4 regions of the Kitasatospora sp. NPDC058170 genome follow, and region 2 is predicted to be linked to each of the others. Evidence: riboswitches for the same ligand, from Rfam matches in the RefSeq annotation. Region 2 holds a riboswitch; each other region holds the start of a gene.
The links. Region 2 has a riboswitch for cobalamin ahead of ACFVVX_RS04935 (cobalamin biosynthesis protein). Riboswitches for the same ligand answer to the same signal wherever they lie in the genome.
Positions count from the first base shown of each region.

Region 1: linked by a shared signal. The riboswitch ahead of ACFVVX_RS14140 (FecCD family ABC transporter permease) and the one ahead of ACFVVX_RS04935 (cobalamin biosynthesis protein) in region 2 are both predicted to bind cobalamin.
Region 3: linked by a shared signal. The riboswitch ahead of ACFVVX_RS01520 (prenyltransferase/squalene oxidase repeat-containing protein) and the one ahead of ACFVVX_RS04935 (cobalamin biosynthesis protein) in region 2 are both predicted to bind cobalamin.
Region 4: linked by a shared signal. The riboswitch ahead of metE (5-methyltetrahydropteroyltriglutamate--homocysteine S-methyltransferase) and the one ahead of ACFVVX_RS04935 (cobalamin biosynthesis protein) in region 2 are both predicted to bind cobalamin.

Region 1 is NZ_JBHVUV010000011.1:8,035-12,660, reverse strand. It holds gene ACFVVX_RS14160 (amino acid ABC transporter ATP-binding protein) at 1-324, shown strand, start outside; gene ACFVVX_RS14155 (CGNR zinc finger domain-containing protein) at 437-1,021, shown strand; gene sodX (nickel-type superoxide dismutase maturation protease) at 1,096-1,536, opposite strand; gene sodN (superoxide dismutase, Ni) at 1,722-2,117, shown strand; cobalamin riboswitch at 2,254-2,373, shown strand; gene ACFVVX_RS14140 (FecCD family ABC transporter permease) at 2,562-3,539, shown strand; gene ACFVVX_RS14135 (ABC transporter ATP-binding protein) at 3,539-4,330, shown strand; gene ACFVVX_RS14130 (ABC transporter substrate-binding protein) at 4,339-4,626, shown strand, end outside.
Region 2 is NZ_JBHVUV010000003.1:84,503-89,128, forward strand. It holds gene ACFVVX_RS04925 (alpha/beta hydrolase family protein) at 3-1,115, opposite strand; gene ACFVVX_RS04930 (helix-turn-helix domain-containing protein) at 1,338-2,051, opposite strand; cobalamin riboswitch at 2,293-2,457, shown strand; gene ACFVVX_RS04935 (cobalamin biosynthesis protein) at 2,565-3,599, shown strand; gene ACFVVX_RS04940 (cobyric acid synthase) at 3,596-4,626, shown strand, end outside.
Region 3 is NZ_JBHVUV010000001.1:321,697-326,322, reverse strand. It holds gene ACFVVX_RS01530 (glycosyltransferase family 4 protein) at 1-375, opposite strand, end outside; gene ACFVVX_RS01525 (TetR family transcriptional regulator) at 842-1,462, shown strand; cobalamin riboswitch at 1,528-1,651, shown strand; gene ACFVVX_RS01520 (prenyltransferase/squalene oxidase repeat-containing protein) at 1,740-3,023, shown strand; gene ACFVVX_RS01515 (SCO2322 family protein) at 3,197-3,895, shown strand; gene ACFVVX_RS01510 (CbiQ family ECF transporter T component) at 4,272-4,626, shown strand, end outside.
Region 4 is NZ_JBHVUV010000005.1:9,851-14,476, forward strand. It holds gene ACFVVX_RS07750 (enoyl-CoA hydratase/isomerase family protein) at 1-474, shown strand, start outside; gene mmsB (3-hydroxyisobutyrate dehydrogenase) at 471-1,358, shown strand; cobalamin riboswitch at 1,487-1,709, shown strand; gene metE (5-methyltetrahydropteroyltriglutamate--homocysteine S-methyltransferase) at 1,847-4,204, shown strand; gene ACFVVX_RS07765 (hypothetical protein) at 4,263-4,626, opposite strand, start outside.

The DNA of each region.
Region 1 (4,626 bases), on a different contig from region 2:
CCGTCCCAGCTCTCCGGCGGCCAGCAGCAGCGCGTCGCGATCGCCCGCGCGCTCGCGATGAAGCCCAAGCTGATGCTCTTCGACGAGCCCACCTCCGCGCTCGACCCCGAGCTGGTCGGCGACGTCCTCGACGTCATGCGCGGCCTGGCCGAGGAGGGCATGACGATGGTCGTCGTCACCCACGAGATGGGCTTCGCCCGCGAGGTCGGCGACGCGCTGGTGTTCATGGACGGCGGTGTGGTGGTCGAGGCCGGCAACCCGCGCGACGTGCTCACCGACCCCCAGCACGAGCGCACCCGCGCGTTCCTCTCCAAGGTGCTCTGAGCGCACCCCCTGGGCGCCCGGCAGGCCGGTCCTGCCGGGCGCCCTGCGTTTGCCCCGCCAAGGTAATAGGCTGGAGGCACTAAGCCCGTTACCAACGCTTGAAAGGACCACCGTGGAGCTCGCCTCGTACGCAGACCTGGCCGTTCGGCTGGTCAACACCGAGGAACCCGAGCGCGGCACCGACTCGCTGACCTCGGTGGAGGCCGTCCGCGGCCTGTTCTCCGACTCCTCGCGGGCCGCCGCGCTCGCCGACGAGGCGGACCTGCCGCGACTGCGCGGCGTCCGCACCCGGCTGCGCGGGGTCTTCGAGGCCGCCGCCGAGGGGGACGAGATCCGGGGCGTCGACCTGCTGAACAGCCTGCTGATGGAGTACCCCGTCAGCCCGCTGGTCTCCGGGCACGACTACCTGGACGATGCCGGCCGCCCCCGCTGGCACCTGCACCTCGCCGACAACTCGCCCACCGCCACCGCGCACTTCAGCGCCGTCGCCTGCATGGGCCTGGCCGTCCACCTCACCGAGCTGGGCGCCGACCGGCTCGGCATCTGCCAGGCCGCGCCCTGCCGCAACGCCTACCTGGACACCTCGACCAACCGCTCCCGCCGCTACTGCTCCGACCGCTGCGCCACCCGCGCCAACGTCGCCGCGTACCGGGCCCGCAAGCGCCTGGAGGCCCAGGAGGCCGCTGCGGCCTCCTAGGTCCGTGCGGGGTGTTTGCAAAGTCCCGCCGGGTCCGCGGCGACTTTGCGAACACGCCCTGGCCCCGAGCTGCCTCAGAACTCGTCGGGGTCCACCCAGACCCCGAGTCGGCGGGCCAGCCCCGGCACCCGGGCCAGCGGGCCGCGGAGCAGCAGCCGCTCCAGCCGCCGGCCCGGCGCCAGCCAGGCCGGGCACGGCCGCAGCCGCAGCAGCACCCGGCCGAGCACCAGCTCGTCCGGCACCGCGCCGTAGCTGCGGCTGTCGCTGTCGATCGGCCGGTTGTCCGACAGCAGCCACCAGCCCTTCGGCCGCCGGGCCCCGGCCCGCTTCACCACCAGCAGGTCCTGCTGGAACGGGTGGCGGAACACCACCACCGCACCCGGCCTGATCCGCGCGCCGTACCGGACGACCAGCTGGTCGCCCTCGCGCAGGGTGGGCACCATCGAGTCGCCCGCCACGTCGATCAGCCCGAACGGGGCGACACCCCCCGGGGTGCCGCCCTCCGGTTGCACCATCCGCGCCACGACTCCTCCTCCCGGCTCGCCGCGTCCCAGTGTGCCGTACGGACCGTCACCCGCCGATGTCCGGATTGGCCCGGTTCCGGCTCCGCCTTTTGCCCTAGGCCGACTGCCCGATCGCGAAACCCGGTGGCCGGAGGGGTAATCTCGGGCGCGGGAAGACGATCTAAGGAAGGACTCCCATGTTCTCTCGTCTGTTTGCACCGCGTGCCACCGCTCACGCCCACTGTGACCTGCCCTGCGGCGTGTACGACCCGGCGCAGGCCCGGATCGAGGCCGAGTCGGTGAAGGGCACCCAGGAGAAGTACCAGGCCAACGAGGACGCGGCGTTCCGCACCCGCGCCCTGATCATCAAGGAGCAGCGCGCCGAGGCCGTCAAGCACCACATCTCGGTGCTGTGGAGCGACTACTTCAAGGCCCCGCACTTCGAGAAGTACCCGCAGCTGCACCAGCTGATCAACGACACCCTGAAGGCCGCCTCGGCCGCCAAGGCGTCGACGGACCCGGCCACCGGCCAGGCCCTGCTCGACCTGATCGCCGAGGTCGACAAGATCTTCTGGGAGACCAAGCAGGCCTGATCGCCGCTCAGTCGCCTTCGACCGCCCCCCTCCGGCCCGCCGGACGGGGGCGGTCGTGCGTTCCGGGGCGCTCCCGGTCTTCCGAACGTTCCCGGGAGGCTCCGCCCCGGCACCGGTAAGGGTTGACCGGCCCGAGCAGTTGTTATGCTGCCAGGGCGTCCCGAGGGGGAAGTCCGGTGCGAATCCGGCGCTGACCCGCAACGGTAGGCGGGGCCCCGGCCCCGCGAGCCCGATCGCCCTGGGGCGCTGACCTCCCGACAACTCGCCGTGGACTGCGAGGGGATGGCGCTCCGGCACACCCTGATGCCCCGGCCCGCCGCCCCCGCCCGGACCACCGCCCGAGGCTAAGGCGCGCCCCCGTTGAGCACCGCAGCGACCGCACCGCTCCGCCGAATACCCGTCGTACCGCTGGCCGCCGCCCTGGCCGCGGCGCTGCTGCTGTCCATGGTCTGCGGGGTGGCCCTGGGCGCCTCCGGACTCGGCTGGGCGCGGGTACTGCGGCTGCTCGGCGCCGGACTGACGGGCGGTCGGCTGGAGGCCGAGGAGGCCGCCGCGTACGCGATCGTCTGGGAGATCCGGCTGCCGCGGACGGTGCTGGCCGCCGTGGTCGGCGCCGGACTCGCGGCCACCGGCGTCGCGGTGCAGGCGATGGTCCGCAACGCGCTCGCCGACCCGTTCGTGCTCGGCATCTCCTCCGGTGCGGCGGTCGGCGCCAACGCCGTCCTTCTGCTCGGCGCCCTCGCCTCGCTCGGGGTCTGGGCGCTGTCGGTCTCCGCCTTCGGCGCGGCCCTGCTGGCGATGGTGCTGGTGTACGCCGCCGCCCGGTCCGCCTTCGGCCTCACTCCGCTGCGGCTGGTCCTCACCGGCACCGCGATGTCCTACGGCTTCTCGGCGGTGACGGCACTGATGGTGTTCGGCGCCGCGCGCGGCGAGGCGGCCCGCAGCGCCATGATGTGGATGCTCGGCAGCCTCGGCGGGGCGACCTGGGGCTCGGTGCCGATCGCCGCCGCCACCGTGCTGGCGGGCCTGGCGTACCTGGCCTGCTCGGCCGGGCGGCTGGACGCGCTCGCGATGGGCGACGAGACGGCCGCCTCGCTCGGGGTGGACGCCGACCGGCTGCGCCGCGAGCTGTTCGTGGTGACCGCCGCCGTCACCGGCACGGTGGTCGCGGTCAGCGGCGCGATCGGCTTCGTCGGGCTGATGGTGCCGCACCTGACGCGGATGCTGGTCGGCGCCGGGCACCGCCGGGTGCTGCTGGTCGCCCCGCTCGCCGGCGCGCTGCTGCTGGTCTGGGTGGACATCGTCTCGCGGGTGGTGCTCGCCCCCGCCGAACTGCCGGTCGGGGTGGTCACCGCCGTCCTCGGCGTGCCCTGCTTCCTGCTGCTGATGCGCCGTCGCGGCTACACCTTCGGAGGCCGCTGATGGACATCGACCTCGACCGGGTCTCGGTCGACCTCGCCGGGACCCGCCTGGTCCACGACATCACCCTGAGCGCCGCCGCCGGCCGGGTGGTCGGCCTGGTCGGGCCGAACGGCAGCGGCAAGTCGACGCTGCTGCGCTGCGTCTACCGGGCGCTGCGGCCCGCCGCCGGCGCCGTCCGGCTGGGCGGCGCCGACCTGCACGCGCTCGCCCCGCGCGAGGCCGCCCGGCGGGTCGCCGCGCTGCCCCAGGAGCACTCCGCCGAGTTCGACTTCACGGTGGCCGAGGTGGTCGGCATGGGCCGGCTCCCGCACCGCGGCGCCTTCGCCGGACCGAGCGCGCAGGACGCGGAGCGCTGCGCCGGGGCACTGCGCCGGGCCGGCGCGGACCACCTGGCCGGGCGCGGCTTCCTCAGCCTGTCCGGCGGAGAGAAGCAGCGGGTGCTGATCGCCCGCGCGCTCGTCCAGGAGCCGCGGGTGCTGGTGCTGGACGAGCCCACCAACCACCTGGACATCGGCCATCAGCTGGAGGTGCTGGCCCTCGTCCGGGAGGCCGGGCCGACCGTGCTCACCGCGCTGCACGACCTCAACCTGGCGGCCGGCCACTGCGACCTGCTGTACGTGATCGAGGCCGGCCGGATCGTGGCCTCCGGGCCGCCCGCCGAGGTGCTCCGACCCGCGCTGCTGGCCGAGGTGTTCGGCGTGCGCGCCACCCCGGTGCGGCATCCGCTGACCGGCGCCGTCCACCTGCTCTTCGACCGCCTCGACCCGCTCGACCCGCTCGACCGACCCTAGGACCTCGTATGCGTACCAAGGCCGTTGCCACCGCCGCCCTGCTCACCCTCGCCCTGACCGCCTGCGGCGCGGAGATCGCCCCCGCCGGCGGTGCCGCCGCCGGCTCCGCCCACTACCCGGTGACCGTCGACAACTGCGGCGCCAAGGCGACCTTCAAGACGAAGCCCGCCCGGGTGGTGACCAACGACGTCGGCATCACCGAGCTGATGCTGGCGCTCGGCCTCGCCGACCGGATGGCCGGCTACGTGATGCCCGACGAGAAGGGCCAGGTCGACAAGGTGGCCTGGAAGGACGGC
Region 2 (4,626 bases):
CCCTAGAGCAGCGGGGTGAGCCAGCGGCGCAGGAGTTCGGTGTAGTGGTCGGGGTCCGCGTTCCAGAGGGCCGCGTGGTCGGCGCCGGGGAAGGCCTGGAGGCCGACCACGTCGCCGCGGCGGTCGGCGAGGCGGGCGGCGGACCGCCAGGGGGCCACCGGGTCGTCCGGGCTGTGCAGGACGAGAGTGGGCACCCGCAGGTCGGTACCGTCGGCGATCCGGGCGAAGTCGGCCAGATCCACGCCGGTGCGGCCCTCGGCGGCCAGCGCGCCCAGTTCGGCGGCCTGGGGGCCGAACCCGGCCCGGGCGGCGCCGCGGCGCGCGGTGGCCGGCAGGTCGAGGACCGGCGAGTCCAGGATCAGACCGCTGATCGCGGAGGCCCAGGCCGAGCGGGCGGCGGTCTGCAGGACCATCGTGGCGCCCAGCGACCAGCCGTAGAGGATGACCCGGCCCGCGCCGGCGTCCAGCGCCAGCCGCAGCGCCGCCTCGACGTCGCGCCACTCGGTCTCGCCGAAGTGCCCTAGGCCGTCGGGGGAGGCGGGTGCGCCCCGGTCGCCGCGGTAGGTGACGGCGAGGGCGGGCAGGCCGAACCGGTGCAGCACGGGCAGTACCGGGAGGGTCTGCCGGCGGTCGGTGTCCGGGCCGTGCACCAGCAGCACCCAGGTACCGCGCTTGCCGTCCAGCCACCAGGCGGGCAGGGCGCCCAGCTCGCCCTCGGCGGCGGTCTCGGTGAAGTCCAGGCCGAGCGCGCTCGTCGGGTCGCCGCGGTAGACGTCGGGGGTGAAGCGGACGGCGGTGCCGGCCTTCAGGGTGCCCCGTTCGGCGCGCTCCAGCCGCCGGGTGACGCCCTGCCCGTCCTGGTGCAGGATCTCGCCGACCACCGCGTGGCCGTCCTCGCCCCACTCGACGGCCCAGCGGCCGGGGCGGGCGCTGGCCTGGCTGCGGGTGAAGGTGGCCCGCCCGGCGGCGAGGCTCTGCACCAGCACGGGGCCCGCCGGCCGCCGCGCGGCCGCCGGGTGGACCATCCGCTCGGACGCCTTCCGGCCGATCACCAGGACGGCCGCCCCGGTCCCGACGACGGCGGCCGCCACGACGGCTGCGGTTCCCCAACGCATACTCGCTCCCCGCTCTGTTGGTCGCGGACTGGACCGGTCGCCTCCCGGCGTCGCACGCCCGGCGGGAGTCGGTCGGATCAGCCCCAGTCCACTCGCGGGGGAGGGCGACGGCCACCGGACAGGGCCGTCCGGGTCACCCGGGGTCGGACCGGTCCCGGCCTCGGACCCGGACACCTTTGACCCGGATAGACCTCGGACCGGGAGACCTCGGACCGGGAGGCCTCAGACCGGGATGCCGGTCCGCCGCCGCCCGAGCAGCTCCCAGAACCGCTCGTCGACCGGGCGGTCCCGCGGCTGCGCCGGGCGGGCCGCCGGGGCCGGGGAGCCCCAGCTGCCGGCGCCCCAGTGCGAGGCGACCTGGTACTCGCCCTGCAGCACCGTCAGCACCGCGGCGAGGTCGTCCTCCGGCACCGGCACGATCCGGCCGATCGCCCGGGTGTGCGCCTGCCAGCGGCCGTCCACGCACTGTCGCAGCCGCCGGTCCAGCTCCTCCCGGCGGTCCGTCACCGCGACCAGCTCGCGCAGCGTCAGGCCGAGCACCTGTGCCAGCGCGTACGTCTGCTCCTCGTCGCCGTCCCAGCGGCCGGTGGCCTCGGCGTCCTGGTAGTGCCGCAGCGGGACGCCGATCCGCCGGGCGGCGGCCTCCTGGTCGAGCTCCCGGGCGACCCGGAAGTCCCGCAGCCGGGCCGGGCGGGTGCCCATCAGCTGGGCGGGCGGGCACCAGAGCGCCCTGGCCAGCGCGATGAACTCCTGCTCGGTGGGGCGCAGCTCGCCGCTCTCCCAGCCGAGCACGTGGGTGGGCAGCAGCCGGACGCCGTGCGCCGCCATGCCCTCGGCGACCTGGGCCGGGGTCAGCCCGAGCCCGGCGCGGTGCGCGCGGGCGGCCGTGGGCGAGAAGGGCACCGGGGGCACGGCCGGGGGCCGTCTGCGTCGCATGGGACCAGACGGTAGGCCTTGGTGCATCGGTGCCCCAGCCGCCGAACACACGAAGCGCGACTGGAGGCGTCTCCAGGGCGCTGGACGATCACACAGGCTGTCATGCCCCTGCGGGGGGCGTGACTCGGAGGTAGCGACGGGGGCGGGAAACCTCCGGGGCGTGTGACCAAACCCTCCGTGACCTTGGTTGACTCCCGGTTCGGCCGCGTGATGGGATCCTTCAGCCAATACGGAGGCATGCAGAGGAAGCCGGTGCGAGTCCGGCGCGGTCCCGCCACTGTCACCGGGGAGCACGTTCGGAGAGTCACCTCCGCACCCGTCAGCGGGGCAGGGGGAGCCGCCGGCAGGCCGTCAGAAGCCGCTGGGAGGCCCGGGGGTGCGTTCGGACCCGGAAGCCAGGAGACTCTCGCCGCCGGTACGTCGATCCAGGGCGCGGACCCTGAGTGAGGACACGCACGCGATGCAGGCTGCCCCGACCGACCGAGCCCCCGGCTGCCCGCCGCCGTGCGCCCGCTGACCCGCGCCGCCGCCTTCGCGCTGGGCGCCGTGGCCGGCCATCTCGCCGACGCCCGCTTCGCCGATCCCCGGCGCGGCCACCCGGTGGCCGCCTTCGGCACCGCGGCGGGCCGGCTGGAGCGGCCGCTCTGGCGCGACCACCGCGGCGCCGGCGCCGCCTACACCGCGCTCTGCGTGGGCGCCGTCGCGGCCGGCGCGGTGGCCGCCGACCGGACGCTCGGCCGCCGGCCGCTCGGCCGGGCCGCGCTCACCGCCGCCGCGACCTGGACGGTCCTCGGCGGCACCTCGCTGACCCGGGAGGCCCGCACCATCGGCCGCTCGCTGTCCGCGGGCGACCTCGCGGCGGCCCGCAGGCGGCTGCCGCACCTGTGCGGACGCGACCCGAGCGCGCTGGACGAGCAGCAGATCGCCCGCGCGGTGGTCGAGTCGGTCGCCGAGAACACCGCCGACGCCGTGGTGAACGCCCTGGTCTGGGGCGCGCTCGCGGGCACGCCCGGGCTGCTGGCGTTCCGCGCCGTCAACACCCTGGACGCGATGGTCGGTCACCGCTCGCCGCGCTACGCCCGGTTCGGCTGGGCCTCGGCCCGGCTGGACGACGTGGCGGGCTGGCCGGGCGCCCGGCTGACCGCGCTGCTGACCGTCGCCGCCTCGCCGGAGCCCCGGACCGCCTGGCGGGTCTGGCGCCGGGACGGCTCCGCGCACCCCAGCCCCAACGCGGGCCAGGCCGAGTCGGCCTTCGCGGGGGCGGTCGGCGTGCGGCTGGGCGGCACCCTGGCCTACGGCTCCCGGGTCGAGCACCGGCCCGTCCTGGGCGGCGAGCTGCGGCCGGTGACGGTGGACGACATCGAGCGGGCCTGCCGGCTCTCCCGCCGGGTGGGGCTGCTGGCCCTGGGGACGGCCGTCGCCGGGCACGCCCTCGGGCAGGCCCTCCGGGCGGGGCTGACGGCGGGACGCCCGCCGGCCCGGACGACGACACCCGCGGCAGGACTTCTGCCGGGGCTCACGGCACGGAAGCGGAGGGGGAGCGCATGAGCAACGCGCTGCTGGTCGCCGGGACGACCTCGGACGCGGGCAAGAGCGTGGTCACCGCGGGCATCTGCCGCTGGCTGGCCCGACAGGGCGTCGCGGTGGCGCCGTTCAAGGCCCAGAACATGTCGCTGAACTCCTTCGTCACCGCCGACGGCGCCGAGATCGGCCGCGCGCAGGCGATGCAGGCGCAGGCGGCCCGGGTGGAGCCCGAGGCGGCGATGAACCCGGTGCTGCTCAAGCCGGGCGCGGACGGCCGCAGCCAGGTGGTGCTGCTGGGCCGGGCGGTCGCCGAGGTCGGCGCGCTGGACTACCGCGACCGCAAGCCCCTGCTGCTGGAGCGGGCCCTGGAGTGCCTGGCGGACCTGCGCAGCCGCTACGACGTGGTGGTCTGCGAGGGCGCCGGCTCGCCCGCCGAGATCAACCTGCGGGACCGGGACATCGCCAACATGGGCCTGGCCACCGCCGCCGGGCTGCCGGTGGTGGTGGTCGGCGACATCGACCGCGGCGGGGTGTTCGCCGCGATGTACGGGACGCTGGCGCTGCTGTCGGCCGAGGACCAGCGGCACGTGGCGGGCTGGTTCGTCAACAAGTTCCGGGGCGACGGGCGGCTGCTCGCCCCCGGCCTCGACATGCTGTACCGGCTCACCGGCCGACCGGTGCTCGGCACCCTGCCGATGCTGTCCGGGCTCTGGCTGGACGCCGAGGACTCGCTGGACCTGACCACCGTGGTGGACCGCACCGAGGGCCGCGGGCCGCTCGGCGCGGACGTGCTGCGGGTGGCCGTGCTGCGCTTCCCGCGGCTGTCCAACTTCACCGACATGGACGCGCTGGCCCAGGAGCCGGGCGTCCTGGTCCGCTGGGCCACCCGGCCCGAGGAGCTGGCCGACGCCGACCTGGTGATCCTGCCCGGCACCCGGGCCACCGTCGCCGACCTGGCCTGGCTGCGCGAGCGCGGCCTGGAGCCGGCCCTCGCGGCGCGGGCGGCGGCCGGGCTGCCGGTCCTCGGCGTCTGCGGCGGCTACCAGATGCT
Region 3 (4,626 bases), on a different contig from region 2:
CACGTCGTAGCGGCCCTTGTGCAGGGCGAGGTACTGGCGGGCGCGCAGCGAGAAGGTCAGCGGCTCGGGGAAGCCGCCGGTGCGCATGGTGGCGTACTCCAGCACGTCCACCAGGCCCCGGTACTCGCCCACGGCCGGGGTGCGGAACGGGTCGTCGCTCCGGTAGAGGTCCAGGCTCGGCAGCTCGACCAGGCGGACCGAGCCCGGCCCGTCGACCTCGTCGAGCACGGGGTACGGCTGGGCACCGATCACGTCCACGTGGTGGCCGAGGCGGGCCAGCTCCCGGGAGAGGTGCCGTACGTACACGCCCTGGCCGCCGCAGAACGGGTCCCCGCGGTACGACAGCAGGGCAATCCGCAGCGGCTGCGCGGTCATCCTCGGCCCCCATCTCGGCTGCATCTGTGGTTGTTGTCCATGACTGTGATCCATGACTGTGGTCCACGGCTGCGATCTTCGGCTGTCATCGTCGCCGCCGGTCGCTAAAGTAGATCAGGTTTCAGTGTGGTGTGGAGCTCGTCATCGACCATGTGAACAATGAGAGACCTCGAAGATACCGGCCCGTAGCTTGCCGTCAGGAGCCAGGGCTGGTGATTCACGCCACGCCACGGCCTGGTGATTCCCGCCACGCCGGACACCTGCGGAACACGCCGGTCCCGCCGGTCCTCCGCACGCCCGGCCCGCCCTGCCCGTCCTGTTGGAGCACACCGCCACCCGCGCCCCGGGAGCACCCTTGCCGTCGCCCGTGACCCCCGCGAACCCCATGCCCGCCACGCCCCCCGTGCCCCCTGCGGACCCCGCGCCCCCCGCGGACCCCTCGGACCCGGCGCGCCCGTCGGACCCCGTGCGCCCGTCGGACCAGGCGCGCCCGTCGGACCAGGCGCGCCCCGCCGATCCGCCGCTGACCGCCCGGCAGACCGAGCGCCGGCGCCGGATCCTGCGGGCCGCGACCGTGCTGGCCGCCCGGGGCGGGTACGAGGCGGTGCAGATGCGGGAGGTCGCGGAGGGCGCGCAGGTGGCGCTCGGCACCCTCTACCGGTACTTCCCCTCCAAGGTGCACCTGCTGGTGGCCGTGATGCTGGAGCAGTTGCAGGCCCTCCAGGAACAGGTACGGCGGCACCCGCCGACCGGGCCGGACCCGGCGCCGCGGGTCGCCGAGACGCTCACCCGGGCGTTCCACGCGCTCCAGCGCGAGCCGCTGCTGGCCGAGGCGATGGTGCGGGCGCTCTCCTTCGCGGACCGCTCGGTCAGCGCCGAGGTCGACCGGGTGAGCACCACCACCGCCCAGCTGATCCTGGACGCGATCGGCCAGTTCGGGCCGCCCTCCGAGAGCCAGCGGGCCGCCGTCCGGGTGATCGAGCACACCTGGCACTCGGCGCTGGTGGCCTGGCTGTCGGGCCGCGCCTCGATCGCCGAGGTGCGCGCCGACCTGTACACCGCGGCCCGGCTGCTCACCCTTCCCTGACTGGAACCTGTTCCTGTGCGGCGCGGTCGGGTGCGGCGGGTACGGCGGCTAAAGTCGACGGGCACGACAAATCCATCCGTTTCTCCTCCGGGGAAAGCCGGTGCGATTCCGGCACTGACCCCGCAACCGTGAGCCCGGTGCGCTGCTGCCGGGCGAGTCGGAGTGCCCGGAGAGAGGCGAGCGGCCACCCCGGGCGCACCGGCGCCCGGCACCGTCGAGGTCTACGGAACGGCCCACCCGGGCCACCACACCGCTCACCGAAAGGCGCACCTCCACCATGCTCACCGCCGCCCGTCTGGGCGCCGCCGCGCTGTCCGCCGCCCTGCTGGCCGGCGCGGCCGCCTCGCCGGCCCTCGCCGACACCCCCGCGCCCACCGCGCCCGCGCCCGCCGCGCCCTCGCCCGCCGCCGTCCCCGACAGCCTGTACGGCAAGGGCGACCCGACCTACGACGGGGTGTGGCGGCAGTCGCTCGCCCTGACCGCGCTGGCGAGCGCCAAGGTGGTGCCGGCCGACTCCGCCGTCTCCTGGCTGACCGGGCAGCAGTGCGCCGACGGCGGGTGGCCGTCGTACCGGGCGGACGCCGCCGCGGCCTGCGACGCCGCGACCGAGGACAGCAACGCGACGGCCGTCGCGATCCAGGCGCTGGTCGCGCTCGGCGGGCACCAGGACTCCGTGGACAAGGGCGTCCAGTGGCTCAAGGCCAACCAGAACGCGGACGGCAGCTGGGCCTACAACCCCGGCAGCCCCGGCGACGCCAACTCCACCGGGCTGGCCGTGAACGCTCTGTTCGCCACCAGGACGGACCCGGCGGGCGTCGCCAAGGCCGGCCGGAACGCCTTCGACGGGCTGGCGCTGTTCCAGCTCGGCTGCACCGCGCCCGCCGACCAGCGCGGCGCCTTCGCCTTCCAGCCGGACCCGACTGGCGCGCTCGCCCCGAACGCGCTGGCCACCGGGCAGGCCGCGCTGGCGGCGGCGGGCGGGAAGCTGCCGGTGGCCAACGCCAACCGGACCGACGCCGCGCCCAAGGCCCTGCCGTGCGCGGACGGCTCCACCGAGAAGGCCGTACCGCGCGCGGACTCCGCGGAGGCGGCCGGCGCGTACCTCACGGCGCAGCTCGCGGCGGGCGGCCAGCACCTGTCGCTTTCCAACCCGGGCGCGGCGCCGACGCCCGACTACACGGCCACCGCCTGGGCGGCGCTCAGCCTGGTCCAGGGCGGGCACCCGCAGCAGGCGGGCGGCACGGTGGACTGGCTGGCCAAGGAGGGCGGCGCCTGGACGAAGGGCGGCACCGACGCCTCGGCCACCGCGACCCTGCTGCTGGTCGCCCAGGCGGCGCAGCGCAACCCGGCGGACTTCGGCGGCACCGACCTGGTGAAGCAGCTGACCGCCCTCGGGCCGGCCCCGAAGGCGGTCAGTGCCGCTCCGAGCGCCGCTCCGGCGAAGGCGGAGAAGAAGGACGGGGGCCTCTCCCAGTACTGGCTGCTCGGCGTCGGGCTGCTGATCGGCATCGGCGGCGGCCTGGTGCTGAGCCTCCAGCGCAAGCGCGGCGCGAAGCTGTGACCACGCCGTCCGGCTCCCGGGCGGCCGCGTCGACGCCGGGGGCTTCGGCGGGCGCTTCGGCGGGGGCGGTCCGTGCGGCGGCCCGGCCGGTGGCCCCGGTGCCCGTCCGTGCGCCCGCCGGTCTTCCCGCCCGGGTGCCCGGGCGCGTGCCCGGCCGCGCGACCGTTGCGGCCGTGCTCATCGGGCTGCTGGCCGGACTGTTCATGGTCGGCGCGGCGCCGGCGCAGGCCGCCGGGTACCGGTACTGGTCGTTCTGGAAGTGGTCCGGCGACACCTGGACGTACCAGCAGCAGGGCCCGTCGGTCCACGTCCCACCGGACGGCAGCACGGACGGCTGGCGCTTCGCCGTCAGCCCGGACGGCGGACAGGACGCCGCCCGGCCCGGGGCGACCGGGGACTTCGGCGCGATCTGCGCGGACACCCCCGGGCAGCCGGGGCGCAAGCGGGTCGCCGTGGTGCTGGACTTCGGCACCGGCGCCGACGCCCCCTCCGGCGAGGCCCCGCCCGGACCGCGTACCGCGTGCGCCACCGTACCCACCTCCGCCACCTCGGCGGAGGTGCTGGCCGCCGTCGCCCCGCCGCTGCGCTACGACACCAACGGACTGCTCTGCGCCATCGCCGGCTACCCGAGGGCCGGGTGCGGCGACCAGCTCGGGGGCGGCGGAGCGGGCGGCAGCACCGGCAGCTCGGCCACCGCGCCGGGCGGCTCTGCCGGCTCCGCCAACTCGACCGGCCCCGGGGGCTCCGGAAACCCGGGCAGCTCGGGCGACGACCCGGGCAGCGGTCCCGACATCGGCCTGATCGCGGGCGGCGCACTCGTCGCCGCCCTGGCCGCCGGGGCCGTCTGGCAGGCGCGCCGCCGCCGGAGCTGAGCAAAAATATGTGGACCGGTCTACCTATTCACGAGGACATCGCCCGGCCCGGATATACCGACCGGTCTACATATACCGACCGGTCTACAGATATCGATCGCCCCTATGTAGACCGGTCCACTTATGAAGACCGGTCTACATAAAACGCGGCACCCGGAGTGAGAAGTCGGCCAGCCCGACTTCCCGCTCCAGGCCACCCGACGTCACCCGGCCCCACCCCCGCCCCGACCTGGACCCCTCCCCCGTGACCACACCCCGCGCCCCCCGTGCTCCTCGCACACCAGGCACGCCACGCACGCCACGCACGCCAGGCACCCCTCGCACTCCCCGGACGCCCCGCACACCACGGGTCCGTCCGCCCGCCGGCCCCCGGCAGCTGCACCCCGGCGCCTGGTGGCTGTGGGCGCTCGGCCTGGGCGCGGCCGCCACCCGCACCACCAACCCCCTCCTGCTGCTCCTCCTGGCCGCGGTCGCCGGCTACGTGGTGGCCGCCCGGCGCGGCGACGCACCGTGGTCCCGCTCCTACGGCGCCTTCCTGCGGCTCGGGCTGCTGGTGCTGGGCATCCGGATGCTCTTCGCCGTCCTGCTCGGCTCGCCGGTCCCCGGGACGCACGTCCTCTTCACCCTCCCCGAAGTCCCGCTGCCCGCCTGGGCGCAGGGCGTGCGGATCGGCGGCCGGGTCACCGTCGAGGGCCTGCTGGCCGCGCTGTACGACGGACTCCGGCTGGCCA
Region 4 (4,626 bases), on a different contig from region 2:
CTCGCCGAACTCCCCGTCCACGACGCCCTCGCCCGGCACGTCGCACTCCCGCCGCCGGGCCCGCTGGCCCGGCAGCGGGACTGGATCGACGCCTGCTACGCGGCCGGCACCGTCGAGGAGATCCTCGACCGGCTGGCCGACAGCGGCGAACCCGAGGCGAAGAAGGCCGCCGACCGGATCGCCGCCAACTCCCCGGTCGCGGTGAAGGCCACCCTCGCCGCCCTGCGCCGGGCCCGCGAACTGGGCCCGCTGGAGGCCGTCCTGGACCAGGAGTACCGGACCTCCTGCGCCGCACTCGCCACCCCCGACCTCGCCGAGGGCATCCGGGCCCAGGTGATCGACAAGGACCGCACACCGCGGTGGAACCCGGCGACGCTGGACGCCGTCACCCCCGGCGCGGTCGCCCGCTACTTCGCCCCCCTCGGAGCGCGCGAGCTCGGCCTCGCCGCCACCACACCCCTGGAGCGCTGGTGACCCACGCCGTCGGATTCATCGGACTCGGCAACATGGGCGGCCCGATGGCCGCCAACCTGGTCAGGGCCGGCCACCGCGTCAGCGGCTTCGACCTCGCCCCGGAGGCGCTGCGGCAGGCCGCCGACGCCGGGGTCCGCCCCGCGGCTTCGGCGGCCGACGCCGTGGCCGGCGCGGACCTGGTGGTCACCATGCTGCCGGCCGGCCGGCACGTCCTGGCCGCCTACGCGGACCTGCTGCCCGCCGCCCGCCCCGGCACGCTCTTCGTCGACTGCTCCACCATCGACGTCGCGGACGCCCGGGCCGCCCACGGCCTCGCGCTGGCGGCCGGGCACCGGGCGGTGGACGCCCCGGTGTCCGGCGGTGTGCCCGGCGCGACCGCCGCGAGCCTCACCTTCATGGTGGGCGCGGCCGACGGGGACTTCGCGGACGTCGAACCGGTGCTGGCGGCGATGGGCCGCCGGATCGTGCACTGCGGCTCCTCCGGCGCCGGACAGGCCGCGAAGATCTGCAACAACATGATCCTCGGCATCTCGATGATCGCCGTCAGCGAGGCCTTCGTCCTCGGCGAGAGCCTCGGGCTGAGCCACCAGGCGCTGTTCGACGTCGCCTCCACCGCCTCCGGCCAGTGCTGGGCGCTCACCACCAACTGCCCCGTCCCCGGCCCGGTGCCCGCCAGCCCCGCCAACCGGGACTACCTGCCCGGGTTCGCCGCCGCCCTGATGGCCAAGGACCTCGGACTGGCCGCCGACGCCGCGAAGGCCGCCGGCGTACCCGCGGAACTCGGCGTGCGGGCCGCCGAGTTGTTCGCGGACTTCGCCGCCGGTCAGGGGCGCGGACTGGACTTCTCGGCCATCGTCACCACCCTCGGAGGCGCCAGGGGGTAGCCGCCCGCAGGACGGCGCCCGGGGCGGGCCCGGCACCTCGCCGTGCCGCGGCCCGTCCCGCTCCCGCCCGCTCCCGTGCGGCCATCCGGAATCCGGACCGGTCGTGACGGGCGGGCCCCGCGGGCCCTAGGGTGGGCGGTGCAGTCGGTTCGCCGTGTCCTCCAGCCACGGCGTCGTAAGAGGGAACCCGGTGGGAATCCGGGACTGCCCCGCAGCGGTGAGTGGGAACGACCGCCGTCACATGCACTGGGCCCCAACGGGGGCCTGGGAAGCGACGGCCAGTAGGTGTCCGCCTGACTCAGGCGGACGTGCCGACGAGTCCGAAGACCTGCCACTGCCCGTGTGCACCCCGCACGCGGAGATCTCGGTGACCTCGTGGGCGGGTCGGCGGAGCGGGCGGGCACATCCTGGTGTCGCGCACCCACTGTCGTACCTTCACGTCCTCGTGCTCTCCCGGGATCGCAGCGCGACTCGCGAAGGAGAGTTCCGTGTCATCGAGTTCCACCACCCCGCAGGCCGCCACCGCGCAGCCCGGCACCACCCCGCAGGCCAACTCCCCGCAGGCCACCGTCCACGGCTATCCGCGGCAGGGCCCGAACCGGGAGCTGAAGAAGGCGATCGAGGGGTACTGGAAGGGCGCGGTCACGGCCGAGGCCCTGCAGACCACCGCCGCGCAGCTGCGCCGCGACACCTGGCAGCGGCTCGCCGAGGCCGGTATCCAGGAAGTCCCCACCGGCGACTTCTCGCTCTACGACCACGTGCTGGACACCACGGTCGCCGTCGGTGCGATCCCGGCCCGCCACCGGGCGGCCGTCGACGCCGACCCGCTGGACGGCTACTTCGCCATGGCGCGCGGCACCCAGGACGTCGCGCCGCTGGAGATGACCAAGTGGTTCGACACCAACTACCACTACCTGGTACCCGAGTTGGGCCCCGCGACCACCTTCGCCGCCAACCCGGCCAAGGCGGTCGGCGAGCTCGCCGAGGCCCTGAGCCTCGGCCACACGGCGCGCCCGGTCCTGGTCGGCCCGGTCACCTACCTGCTGCTCGCCAAGCCCGCCCCGGGCGTCGCCGAGGACTTCCAGCCGATCACCCTGCTGGACCGGCTGCTGCCCGTCTACGCCGAACTCCTCGCGGACCTGCGCGCGGCCGGCGCCGAGTGGGTCCAGCTGGACGAGCCTGCGCTGGTCCAGGACCGCACCCCGGCCGAACTGAACGCCGCCGCCCGCGCCTACCGGGACCTCGGCGCGCTGACCGACCGGCCCAAGCTGCTGGTCGCGACCTACTTCGACCGCCTCGGCGAGGCCCTCCCGGTGCTCGCCAAGGCCCCGATCGACGGCCTCGCGCTGGACTTCACCGGCGCGGCCTCGGCCAACCTCGACGACCTCGCCGCCGCCGGCGGACTGCCGGGCAAGCGCCTGGTCGCCGGGGTGGTCGACGGCCGCAACATCTGGATCAACGACCTGGAGAAGTCGCTGGGCACCCTGGCGACCCTCCTCGGCCTCGCCGACCGGGTCGACGTCGCGCCGTCCGCCTCGCTGCTGCACGTCCCGCTCGACGCCGACCTGGAGCGCGAGCTCGACCCGCAGATCGCCCGCTGGCTCGCCTTCGCCCGCCAGAAGGCCGCCGAGACGGCGCTGCTCGCCCGCGGGCTGCGCGACGGCACCGGTGCGATCACCGCCGAACTCGCCGCCAACCGCGCAGACCTGGCCTCCCGGTCGACCTCGCCGATCACCCGGGACCCGGCCGTCCGCGCCCGGGTCGCCGCCGTCACCGAGGCCGACGCCCGCCGGGCCCAGGCCTATCCGCAGCGCGCCGAGGCCCAGCGCGCCCGGCTCGGCCTGCCCCTGCTGCCGACCACCACCATCGGCTCCTTCCCGCAGACCGCGGAGCTTCGCGTCGCCCGCGCCGACCTCACGGCCGGCCGCATCGGCGCGGCCGCCTACCGGGAGCGCATCGAGGCCGAGGTCCGCGAGGTGATCGCCTACCAGGAGAAGGCCGGCCTCGACGTCCTCGTCCACGGCGAGCCCGAACGCAACGACATGGTCCAGTACTTCGCCGAACAGCTCACCGGCTACCTGGCCACCCGGCACGGCTGGGTGCAGTCCTACGGCACCCGCTACGTCCGCCCGCCGGTGCTGGCCGGGGACATCTCCCGCCCGCACCCGATGACCGTCGACTGGTTCCGCTACGCCCAGGACCTCACGGACCGCCCGGTGAAGGGCATGCTCACCGGCCCGGTCACCATGCTCGCCTGGTCCTTCGTCCGCGACGACCAGCCGCTCGGCGACACCGCCCGCCAGGTGGCCCTCGCGCTGCGCGACGAGGTCGCCGACCTGGAGGCCGCGGGCGCCGCGGTGGTGCAGGTCGACGAACCCGCCCTGCGGGAGACCCTGCCGCTGCGCGCCGCCGGCCGACCGGCCTATCTGGACTGGGCCACCGAGTCGTTCCGGCTCTCGACCGCCGGGGTCCGCGCCGACACCCAGATCCACACCCACATGTGCTATGCCGAGTTCGGTGACATCCTGCGCGCCATCGAGGACCTCGACGCCGACGTGATCTCGCTGGAGGCCACCCGCTCACACATGCAGGTCGCCCGGGAGCTGGCCGGTGCCGGGTACCCGCGCGAGGTCGGACCGGGCGTCTGGGACATCCACTCGCCGCGGGTGCCGAGCACGGAGGAGGCGGTCGAGCTGCTGCGCGCCGGGCTCGCGGCGATCCCCGCCGAGCGGCTCTGGGTCAACCCCGACTGCGGTCTGAAGACCCGCGGCTGGAGCGAGACCCGCGCCTCGCTGGAGAGCCTGGTCGCGGCCGCCCGGCTGGTCCGCACCGAACTGGAGGGCTGAGGCCCGCACCGGGGCGGGTGCGCGCACCACAGCCGCGCACCCGCCCCGGCGGCCCTGCTCAGTGGCGGGCGACGCCGGGGGTGAGCTGGAAGCGCTTCGGGCGGGCCGGGGTGCGGCGCTCCTCGGCGGTGAGGAGGTCCCGGCGGGCCAGCCAGGCGAGCAGGCGCAGTCGGGCGTGCTGGTCCCGGCGGTCCGGGATCCCGCTCTCGGCGCGCTGCGGGGTGGCGGGGAGGCCGTCCTCGCGGAGCAGGACCCTGGTCGGCCGGCCGTCCTCGGCGGGCATCACCTCGAGGACGGAGAACTGCGACCCGGGCGGGAACACCACCTCGTGCTCGCCGTCCTCGGCGAAGACCGAGGTCCTGCGGCCGGTCACGGACCACACCGCGAACTCGACCGGCGTACCCAACTCGACGTCGTGGGCA